Linked DNA regions of Roseisolibacter agri. The protein of the gene in region 3 interacts with the protein of the main gene of each other region in a pairwise test. Links are inferred from orthologs where the notes say so. Each region holds a gene or a part of one and is shown on either strand. Other genes may lie near its edges.

Region 1 (3,011 bases), on a different replicon or contig from region 3:
GCGGGCGCAGCCGCGCTGTCCGTTCGCAGGGAGTCGGGGCGCGTCGAGTCGACGGGCGCCGACGTGTCGAAGGCCGCACGGCGCGCGGCCGCCTCGCGCAGCAGCGTCGCGCGCACGATCGAGTCGCCGGCCGCCGCCGCGGCGCGGGCCGCGGAGTCGGACGCCTGCACCGTGGTCCACACGCTGTCGACGCCCGCGTTCGCGCGCGGCTTGGTCAGCAGCAGCACCGGGCCGACCGACGCGAGCGGCACCACCGGCTGCAGCAGGTAGGTCCGCGCCCACTTCTCGGGCGTCTGCACCTCGCGCAGCACGGTGCCGATGGCGATGCCGCGCGGATACGTCGCGCCCAGCCCCGAGCTGACGAGCAGCGTGCCGGCCTTGAGCTGGCTGCGGAACGGCACGCCGCGCAGCTCCAGCAGGCCGCGCTCCGGCCCGCGCCCGAGGTGCGGCTGCACGATCCCGAACGCCGACGCGTCCGTGGTCATCGCGCTGACGCGGAAGTCCTCGTGCAGGTACGAGATCGCGAGGCTCATCGCCGGGTCGACCTCCTGTACCATCCCCACGAGCCCCTCCGCCGTCACCACCGGCGTGAACGGCTGGACGCCCGCGCGCCCGCCGGCGGTCACCATGAACGTGCGCAGGATCTGCGTCTGGATCAGCTCACCCGTGAGCTGGTTCGGGATCGCCTCGGCGGTCACGAAGCCCCAGCCGAGTCGGCGCGCGAGCCCGAGCAGCTTGCGCAGGTGCTCGTTCTCGGAGCGCAGCGACTCCGCCTCGGCCACCGCGCGCGCGGTGCCGCCGCGCGCCGTCATGCGCGTGTCGTAGCTGACGAACGCCGCGCGGCTCAGCTCCGCGCGCCGCTGCAGCTCGGCCAGCGGCGAGACCACCGACCGGCGCAGCGCGCCCGCCGCCCGGTCGCGCAGCGTCCCCGGAAGGAACACGAGGACGAGCGACGAGAGGAGGCAGATGCCCAGCAGCGTCGTGTCGACGACGGTGCTGCTGGCGCGTGCGCCGCGTGCCACGGCCCGGCCTCGCTGGCTCAGGTGGTGAGGACGGACCAGTACTTCTCCTCGTCGTCGAGGATCTTGCCGGTGCCGCGCACGACGCACGTCAGCGGATCCTCGTCCACGTGGATGGGGAGGCCCGTCTCCTGGCTCAGCATGTGATCGAGCCCGCGGATCAGCGCCCCGCCGCCCGTCATCACGATGCCGCGGTCGACGATGTCGGACGCCAGCTCGGGCGGCGTGATCTCGAGCGCGCGGCGCACGGCGTCGACGATCTGCTGCACCGGCTCCTGGATCGCCTCGCGGATCTCGCTGCTGTGCACGCGCACCGTCTTCGGGATGCCCGAGACGAGGTCGCGGCCCTTGACCTCCATCTCGCGCTCGTCGCCGATCGGGTAGGCCGAGCCGATCGTGATCTTGATCTGCTCCGCCGTCGGCTCGCCGATCAGCAGGTTGTAGTTCTTGCGCATGAACTGGACGATCGCGATGTCCAGCTCGTCGCCACCGGTGCGGATCGACGTGTCGCTGACGATGCCGGCGAGCGCGATGACGGCGATCTCCGTCGTGCCGCCGCCGATGTCGATCACCATGTTGCCCGTCGGGCTCTCGACCGGCAGGCCGACGCCGATCGCGGCGGCCATCGGCTCGGAGACCATGAAGACCTCCTTCGCGCCGGCGCCCATCGCGGAGTCGCGCACGGCGCGCTTCTCCACCTCGGTGATCCCCGACGGCACGCACACGATCACGCGCGGCTTCACCTTGAAGACGTGCTTGTCGATGACGAGCGTCAGGAAGTAGCGGAGCATCTTCTCCGTGACGTCGAAGTCGGCGATCACGCCGTCCTTCATCGGCCGTACGGCGATGATGCTCTCCGGGGTGCGACCGAGCATGCGCTTGGCCTCGAGGCCGACGCCCCGGATCTTCTTCGTCTCGCGGTCGATCGCGACGACCGACGGCTCGTTGAGGACGATCCCCTCGCCCTTGACGTAGATCAGCGTGTTCGCGGTGCCGAGATCGACGGCGATCGCGTTGGCGGGGAACAGCGAACCCGCTCTCTTGAAAGGCCAGCGCATCAACGAGGTCGGTGGACTTGCGAGGCGTCGGGCCGCGACGCACGGACGGCCGAACGGCCGGCAACGCGGCCGTTCGGCGAACGCGTGCGGCCCCTGCTGGGACGGGGGGTGGCCGCCGCGCGTAACCTAGCCGGCGCCCCCCACTGCTTCAAGCGAAAGTCCGCGCCGCGACGTGACCTACGCCGCGTGCTCGCGGTCGTCGGATCGCGCGCCGCGCGGCCCGGGAGCGCGACCCTCCCACGACGCGCGACGGGGGGCGCGGCAACCGCCGCACCCCCCGTCGACTCCCATGCAGGCCCGAGGCCGCGGGACGCCCGTTCCGACGCTCAGACCAGCGCCGGCTCGGCCAGCGCCTCGGCCGGGTCCACGGCCTCCAGCCCGAACGCCTCGGCGACGCCGGCGTAGGTCACGCGGCCGTCCACCACGTTGAGGCCCTTGAGCAGCGCGGGGTTCTCGCGCAGCGCCCGGCGCCACCCCTTGTTCGCCAGCTGCAGCACGTACGGCAGCGTGGCGTTCGTGAGCGCCAGCGTCGAGGTGCGCGGCACGCCCCCCGGCATGTTCGCGACGCCGTAGTGGATGATCCCGTCGATCGTGTAGGTCGGGTTCTCGTGCGTCGTCGGCTTGATCGTCTCGATGCAGCCGCCCTGGTCGACCGCCACGTCCACGATCACCGCGCCCGGGCGCATCAGCTTCAGGTCCTCGCGCTTCACCAGCTTCGGGGCCTTGGCGCCGGGGATCAGCACCGCGCCGACCACCAGGTCCGCCGTCGAGATCTGCTCGCGGATGTTCTGGTGGTTCGAGTAGATCAGCTGGACGTTGGCCGGCATGACGTCCGACAGGTAGCGCAGGCGATCGAGGTTGATGTCCAGGAGGACGACCTTCGCGCCCAGGCCCGCGGCCATCTTCGCCGCGTTGATGCCGACGATGCCGCCGC
Region 2 (3,150 bases), on a different replicon or contig from region 3:
CTGCACGGCGATTCCGCGATGGCATACGAGCGGTCGAATCTAAGCGGCCCGGCCGGGCCGGGGTAGCGCCGCGCTTGACCTCGCCCCCCCGCGCCCGGTAGTCTCAACTTCATGCGCCACTTGTGCTTCGCCGCCACGCTGGGGGCCGCCCTCGCCGTCGCCCCCCGCGTGAGCCCGGCGCAGACCGTGCCCGGTCGCGACCTGTACGACTTCGCGATCGGCGCGCTCGGCGAGGCTCCCGCGCTGGCCATCGAGGCCGCCGGCGGGCTGTACAACCCGGCGGCGACGCTGCTCGCGCCGACGGGCCGGATTCGGGGCTCGGTGACCCACCTCAACGCTCCCGGCGACCGCGGACTGAGCGGCGAGGTGATCGGGCTGGAGTGGCGCCAGACGCCGAAGCGAGCGTTCGCGATCACGGTCGCGCGCGCCGGCGTCTCCGACATCCCGCGCACCGACGACACGCCGACGGCCGTCGGCAGCCCGGTCGTCTACGACAGCTACCTCGTCTCGGCCGGCGCCAGCCAGCGGGTGCTGCGGCACCTCGCCGTCGGCGCGGCGCTGCGGTACCGCGTCGGACGCCTCGACACCGCCTCGGCCTCGACGGCGGGCGCCGACGCCGGCGTCGTCGTCGATGGGCTGCTCGGCCGACGCGACCTGCGGCTGGGGGCGTCGACCTTCCTCTGGCGCCCGGGTGCCGATCGCGACGATCGGCCGCTGACCTCGCTCGGTGCCGACGCGCGCGTCGCCGGACGGGCCGTCGCCCGCGAGGTCCGGGTGGGCGCGTCGTACCTCGGCAGCCGTGGCGGCGAGCACGAGGGCTACGGCTACGTCAGCGCGCGCCTCCGCAACGTCGAGGGCCGCGCCGGCCTGGCCCGCGCCGCCCGCGGTGGCGAGGCCGACACCCGCACGCGCCTCGGCCTCGGCCTGCGGTATGCCGGACTGCTGGTGGGCGTGGCGCGCGACGAGAGCGCGTCGGGCTTTGGCAGCATCTACCAGATCACGCTCAGCTCGATCTTCAAGTGACCGCTCCCGACATCCCCACGCCTGCGCACGCCGACGACGCCGCGCCCGCGGGCCGCGCGCTCCCCGTGGCGCGACGCCCCGCGGGCATCCCGGCGGAGGCCGAGGGCAAGGTCAACCTGCTCGACATGACGCCGGCGGAGGCCGAGCGCGCGCTGCGCGAGTTCGCCGTGGCGCAGGGGCAGCCGGCCTACCGCGCGACGCAGGTCCTGCCGCGCCTCTGGCAGAAGCCCGCGCGCGACTTCAGCGAGATGCGCGAGCTGCCGGCGGCGTTCCGCGAGGCGCTGGCCGAGCACTTCGTGCTGCCGCGGCTGCAGCTCGTCGCGAACCAGCGGTCGAGCGACGGCACGCGGAAGTTCCTCTTCCGCCTCGCCGACGGTCAGGCGATCGAGACGGTCGCGATCCCCGACCGCGACCGCCTCACCTTCTGCATCTCGTCCCAGGCCGGGTGCGCGCTGAAGTGCTCGTTCTGCGCCACGGGCGTGATGGGCTTCCAGCGCAACCTGCACGTGTTCGAGATCGCCGGGCAGGTGCGCGAGCTCGCGCTGCTGGACGAGGAGCCGATCCGTGCGACCAACATCGTCTTCATGGGCATGGGCGAGCCGCTCATGAACTGGAAGGCGGTCGACCCGACGCTGACGATCCTGAACGATCCGCAGGGCTTCGGCATCGGCGCGCGGCACATCACCGTGTCGACGGTCGGCGTGCTGCCCGGCATCGTCGCGCTGGGCGAGCGCCCGGAGCAGTTCCGCCTCGCGATCTCGATCCACGCGCCGACGGACGCGCTGCGCGGGGAGCTGATGCCGGTGAACGTGAAGTTCCCGCTCGCCGACGTGATCGCGGCGGCGGCGGCGTTCGACCGGCGCGTGACGTTCGAGTACGTGATGCTGGGCGGCGTCAACGACCGCGCGGAGCACGCGATGGAGCTGGCGCGACTGGCACGCGAGTGCCGCGCGTTCGTGAACCTGATCCCGCTGCACCCCGGCGGCGCGATGGGCTTCACGCCCACGCCGCCCGACCGCATCCAGCGCTTCGCGGAGACGATGCGCAACCGCGGCGTGGAGGTCGCGGTGCGCAAGAGCCGCGGCGTCGACATCGCCGCGGCGTGCGGGCAGCTACGGGTGGAACGGCTGGGCCGGCGCGCGCCAGGACGCGCCGATGACGACCGTGACGTCCAGGTAGCGTGAGGTGTCGGGGCGCGTCTCGATGCGCGCCCCGCCCATCGCGTACGCCACGCGCTTCGCCCACTCGGGATGCCCCGAGCGGTCGATGACCACGACGCTGTCCTGCTGCGCGCCGCTCGTCCCCACCGCGACGACGTCGAAGCCGCGGTCGCGCAGGTAGAACATGCCGCGGCGCCCCAGGCCGCGCGTGCGCGTCGCGTTCAGCACCTCGACGCGCACGCGCGCGTCGCCCGGCGGCCGGCCGAGCGTGTCGTCGGCGGCGGGGAGCTTCGGCCCGGCCTCGTCGCTCGCGGTGCCTGCGGGCGCGTCGTCGAACGCCGCCTTCACGCGCGGCCACGCAGCGCCCGCCGCCATCACGAGCGCCAGCGATCCGAGGATCAGCCAGCCGGGGCGCATCCAGCGCGGACGGTCCTCGCGCATCACGCCGTCACCGCACCGCGTTCCAGAGCGTGACGGCCTGCGGGAAGAGCTCCTTCCCCTCGCGCAGCGACCACTCGAGGCGCATGCGGACGACCTGCCGGAAGACGGCGTCGAAGTCCGTGGGCACGTGCGCCGCGAGGAACGCGCGGTCCGCCGCCGCGAACTTCCGCCCCGGCTCCAGGAAGTCGGCCATGTACAGCGCGCGGCCCACACGCCCCCACTCCGCGGAGCCGAGCGTGTGCCAGCGGATGGCTTCCAGCAGGTCGGTGCGCGTCTCACCGCGGCGCGCCAGCAGCGTCGCGGCCGCCGGGCCGTGCAGCACCTCGACCGGCGAGGTCGCGTCGTCCGAGAGCTCGCGCAGCAGCGCATCGGGCGCGTCGCGCAGCGCATCGTGCAGCAGCCCCGCGTCGCGCATCGCGGCCGCTTCCGCGGCATCGCGGGCGACGTGCGGCGCCCATGCGTCCAGCAGCGCGGTGACGCGCGCGATGTGCGCGCGGCGCTTGTCGCTCACCTGCGCCCACTCGGG
Region 3 (3,113 bases):
CGAGACGAAGCCGTTGCGGTGCCGGATCTCGAGCACGTTGCCGTAGCCGCCGCTCCAGCCGGCCTTGATCACCGTGCCCTCGCCGATCGCGCGCACCGGCGTGCCCGACGACGCCGCGTAGTCCGTGCCGCGATGCGCCTTCAGGATCCCGAGGATCGGGTGGCGGCGCATCCCGAACACGCTCGAGATGCGGCGGAACTCCAGCGGCGCGCGCAGGAAGGCGGCGCGCAGCGACTTGCCCTCCTGGTCGTAGAAGTCGCCGAGCGTGCCCTTGCCGCGGAAGCGGATCGCCTCGACCGGCTTGCCGCCGACGGTGAGCGCGGCGGCGAGGATCTTCGCGTCGCGCGGCGAGCCGTCGGGCGCCACGCGCCGCTCGATCAGCAGGCCGACCGAGTCGCCCTTCTGCAGGTCGCGGCTCATGTCGATGCGGTACTCGAACAGGTCCGCGAGCTTCCAGACCAGCTCCGAGCGCTTGGGCGCCGGCAGGTTCCTGCCGATCGCCTGGTGCATCGTCTCGTACAGGCTCGACGCGATGACGCCGCGCGCGGCCACGGTGTCGGTGCGCCACGCGAGCCGCTCCTCGATGGCCTTCCACGCGCCCGCGAGGTACTTGAGGCGCACGACGCGATCGACCTCCGGCTGCACGACGATCTCCGCCGGCATCGAGTCGGTGCTCATGCCGCTCGTCGTCACCGTCATGCCGGCGCGCAGCTGCCGCGGATCGAGCACGTCGGTCTGCTGCAGCGCACGCGCGGCCTCGGAGCGGCTGACCCCCGCGCGCTCCAGCACCGCCACCAGCGTCTCGCCGCGGCCGAGGGTGTCCACGCGCGAGCGCCACACGGGCGCGAGCGGCGCCTCGACGGCGCGCGGCGACTCCGCGAGCGCGGCGACGACGGGGCGCGCCGGCTCCGGCGCCTCGGGGGTCAGATACGCGGCGACGGCCGCCGCGCCACCGACGACGAGATATGTCGTGGCGCGCAGGCGGCCGTGCGGGCGACCCTTCGACTTGCGGGGCGAGGACACTACGCGGACTCCGTCAGTCCATCTGGCGGCGAATGAACGTCGGGATCTCCATGTCGGAGAGATCCTGCGCTCCTCCGCGCTCGGCGGCGTTCATCGGCGCGCGCGGCCGCGGCGCGGCCTCGGTCGCGGGCGCGGTGCGCGCGCCCGCGTTCAGCACGCGGCCGCCGACGGGCGCCGGGCGCTCGCCGCGCGGGAACGGCAGCACGTTCGGGTTGCCGCGGCCCGACTCGGCGCCGCCACCCACGCCGCCCATCCCGCCGAGCTGCAGCTGACGGTCGAAGCCCGTCGCGATCACCGTCACGCGGATCTCGCCCTGCATCGCCGGCTCGTGCACCGCGCCGAAGATGATCTCGGCCTCGTCGCCCACCGCGTCGTGCACGATCTCGTTGATCTGGTGCACCTCGCCGAGCGTCAGGTCCGCGCCGCCGGTGATGTTCACCAGCACGCCCGTCGCGCCCGAGATCGAGACGTTGTCGAGCAGCGGCGAGGAGATGGCCTGCTGCGCCGCCTCCATCGCGCGGTTCTCGCCGCGGCCCATCCCGGTGCCCATGAGCGCCGAGCCGCCGTTCTGCATCACCGTGCGCACGTCGGCGAAGTCGACGTTCACGAGCCCCGTGACGCTGATCAGCGACGAGATGCCCTGCGTCGCGTGCAGCAGCACCTCGTCCGCCTTCTTCAGCGCGTCGCCGAACGGGATCCCCTTCCCCACCACCGCGAGCAGCCGCTCGTTCGGCACGACGATCATCGTGTCGACGTGCTTGCGCATCTCGGCGATGCCATGCTCCGCCTGCCGCATGCGCTTGCGCCCCTCGAACAGGAAGGGCTTGGTCACGATGCCGACGGTGAGCGCGCCGGCCTCGCGCGCGAGCTCGCAGACGACGGGCGCCGCACCGGTGCCGGTGCCGCCGCCCATGCCGCACGTGATGAACACCAGATCCGCGCTCGCGATCACGCGCGACACCTCGTCGCGGTTCTCGTCGACCGCCTGCCGCCCGATCTCCGGGCGCGCACCGGCGCCGAGACCGCGCGTCAGCTTCTTGCCGATCTGGATCTTGACGTCGGACTTCGAGGTCAGGAGCGCCTGCGCGTCGGTGTTCACCGAGATGAACTCGACGCCTTCGAGGTGCTCCTCGATCATGCGGTTGACGGCATTGCCGCCACCCCCGCCGACGCCCACGACCTTCATGCGGGCGTTCTGCGTGGCGCTCTCCTCGAACTCGAAGATCATGCGGACGCGACTCCAGATGCTGCGGGGGGGAGTTGGGCGAGCCGAGGGCGGGGCGGCTGCCCGGGTCGAGCCTTCACTACTCGCGCCGAGGGAGGGGGGAACTGCCGGCGCGGCGACTGCGGAGGCTTCTCGACCGCCGCCGAATATAACGCGATTCCCGCGCGCTGCCACAGGGGTGCGCGCAAGCCTCGCCGCACACCGGTCGCACGGCGCGCCGCCACCCGTCGACGTCGTCGCCACGGGTGATCACCTCACACGGACGATCCAGCGCGCGGAAGATCACAACGCCACCGACCCGCCGGCGTTGCAGCCGCACGGCGGACGTTTTCCACACGTCCCGGCGCGTCCGACACCCGGCGCGCGTCGGACACGCGCGCGCGCAACGGATTCTTCACCCGCGTGTGACGCACGACGCCCGGGCGGGCGCGTGCCATGCGCGACGCGTCCATCACGCGCTGCGTCGTGCCAGGGTGGCGCGACGCGCGCGCCGCGTGCGTCAGCGCGTCACACTTGACGAGCGGGCCGCCACGCGTATCGTGGCGGCCCGCTGCACGTCGCTCAGAAGAAATCCTGCAGCCAGAGCTTCAGTCGCTGCGCCCACTTGTCCACACCGGGCGCGGGGATCGCGATGCGCTTGCCGCTCACCGCGCCGGTGGCGCCCGACGCGCCGCGCAGCGCGAGACGTGAGGCGCCGTAGAGCGCCAGCCCGACCGCCGTCACCGCGCGCGGCGACTCCACCGTCTCACGCAGCCCGCCCACGAAGTCGCGCGGCATCCCGAGCCGCACGTTGGCGCCGAACACGTCCGTCGCCAGCTCCGTCACGCCCGGCATCTCCGCGCCGCCGCCGGTGAGCACGAAGCCG

What was found.
Region 1: the proteins of ftsZ (region 3) and rosag_RS19350 interact in binary tests that used the Escherichia coli proteins (3 or more experiments, as listed by UniProt). The link is inferred for Roseisolibacter agri from one-to-one orthologs.
Region 2: the proteins of ftsZ (region 3) and rlmN interact in binary tests that used the Escherichia coli proteins (3 or more experiments, as listed by UniProt). The link is inferred for Roseisolibacter agri from one-to-one orthologs.

What each region holds. Positions count from the first base shown.
Region 1 is NZ_BRXS01000006.1:220,802-223,812, forward strand. The notes cover bases 59-2,919. They hold rosag_RS19350 (rod shape-determining protein), read right to left. Parts: upstream 2,078-2,919; coding sequence 1,040-2,077; downstream 59-1,039. Other genes in these bases: mreC (rod shape-determining protein MreC), read right to left, coding at 59-1,022; ald (alanine dehydrogenase), read right to left, coding at 2,404-2,919. In the rest of the region: more of mreC, read right to left, coding at 1-58; more of ald, read right to left, coding at 2,920-3,011. UniProt on the Escherichia coli protein: Forms membrane-associated dynamic filaments that are essential for cell shape determination. Acts by regulating cell wall synthesis and cell elongation, and thus cell shape.
Region 2 is NZ_BRXS01000006.1:176,727-179,876, forward strand. The notes cover bases 114-3,113. They hold rlmN (dual-specificity RNA methyltransferase RlmN), read left to right. Parts: upstream 114-1,019; coding sequence 1,020-2,207; downstream 2,208-3,113. Other genes in these bases: rosag_RS19130 (hypothetical protein), read left to right, coding at 114-1,023; rosag_RS19140 (LytR C-terminal domain-containing protein), read right to left, coding at 2,136-2,624; rosag_RS19145 (hypothetical protein), read right to left, coding at 2,632-3,113. Outside these bases: rosag_RS19125 (PTS sugar transporter subunit IIA), read right to left, coding at 1-6; more of rosag_RS19130, read left to right, coding at 112-113; more of rosag_RS19145, read right to left, coding at 3,114-3,150.
Region 3 is NZ_BRXS01000004.1:624,664-627,776, reverse strand. Bases 145-3,107 are described here. They hold ftsZ (cell division protein FtsZ), read right to left. Parts: upstream 2,252-3,107; coding sequence 1,037-2,251; downstream 145-1,036. Other genes in these bases: ftsA (cell division protein FtsA), read right to left, coding at 2,810-3,107; rosag_RS14930 (M23 family metallopeptidase), read right to left, coding at 145-1,023. Outside these bases: more of rosag_RS14930, read right to left, coding at 1-144; more of ftsA, read right to left, coding at 3,108-3,113. UniProt on the Escherichia coli protein: Essential cell division protein that forms a contractile ring structure (Z ring) at the future cell division site. The regulation of the ring assembly controls the timing and the location of cell division.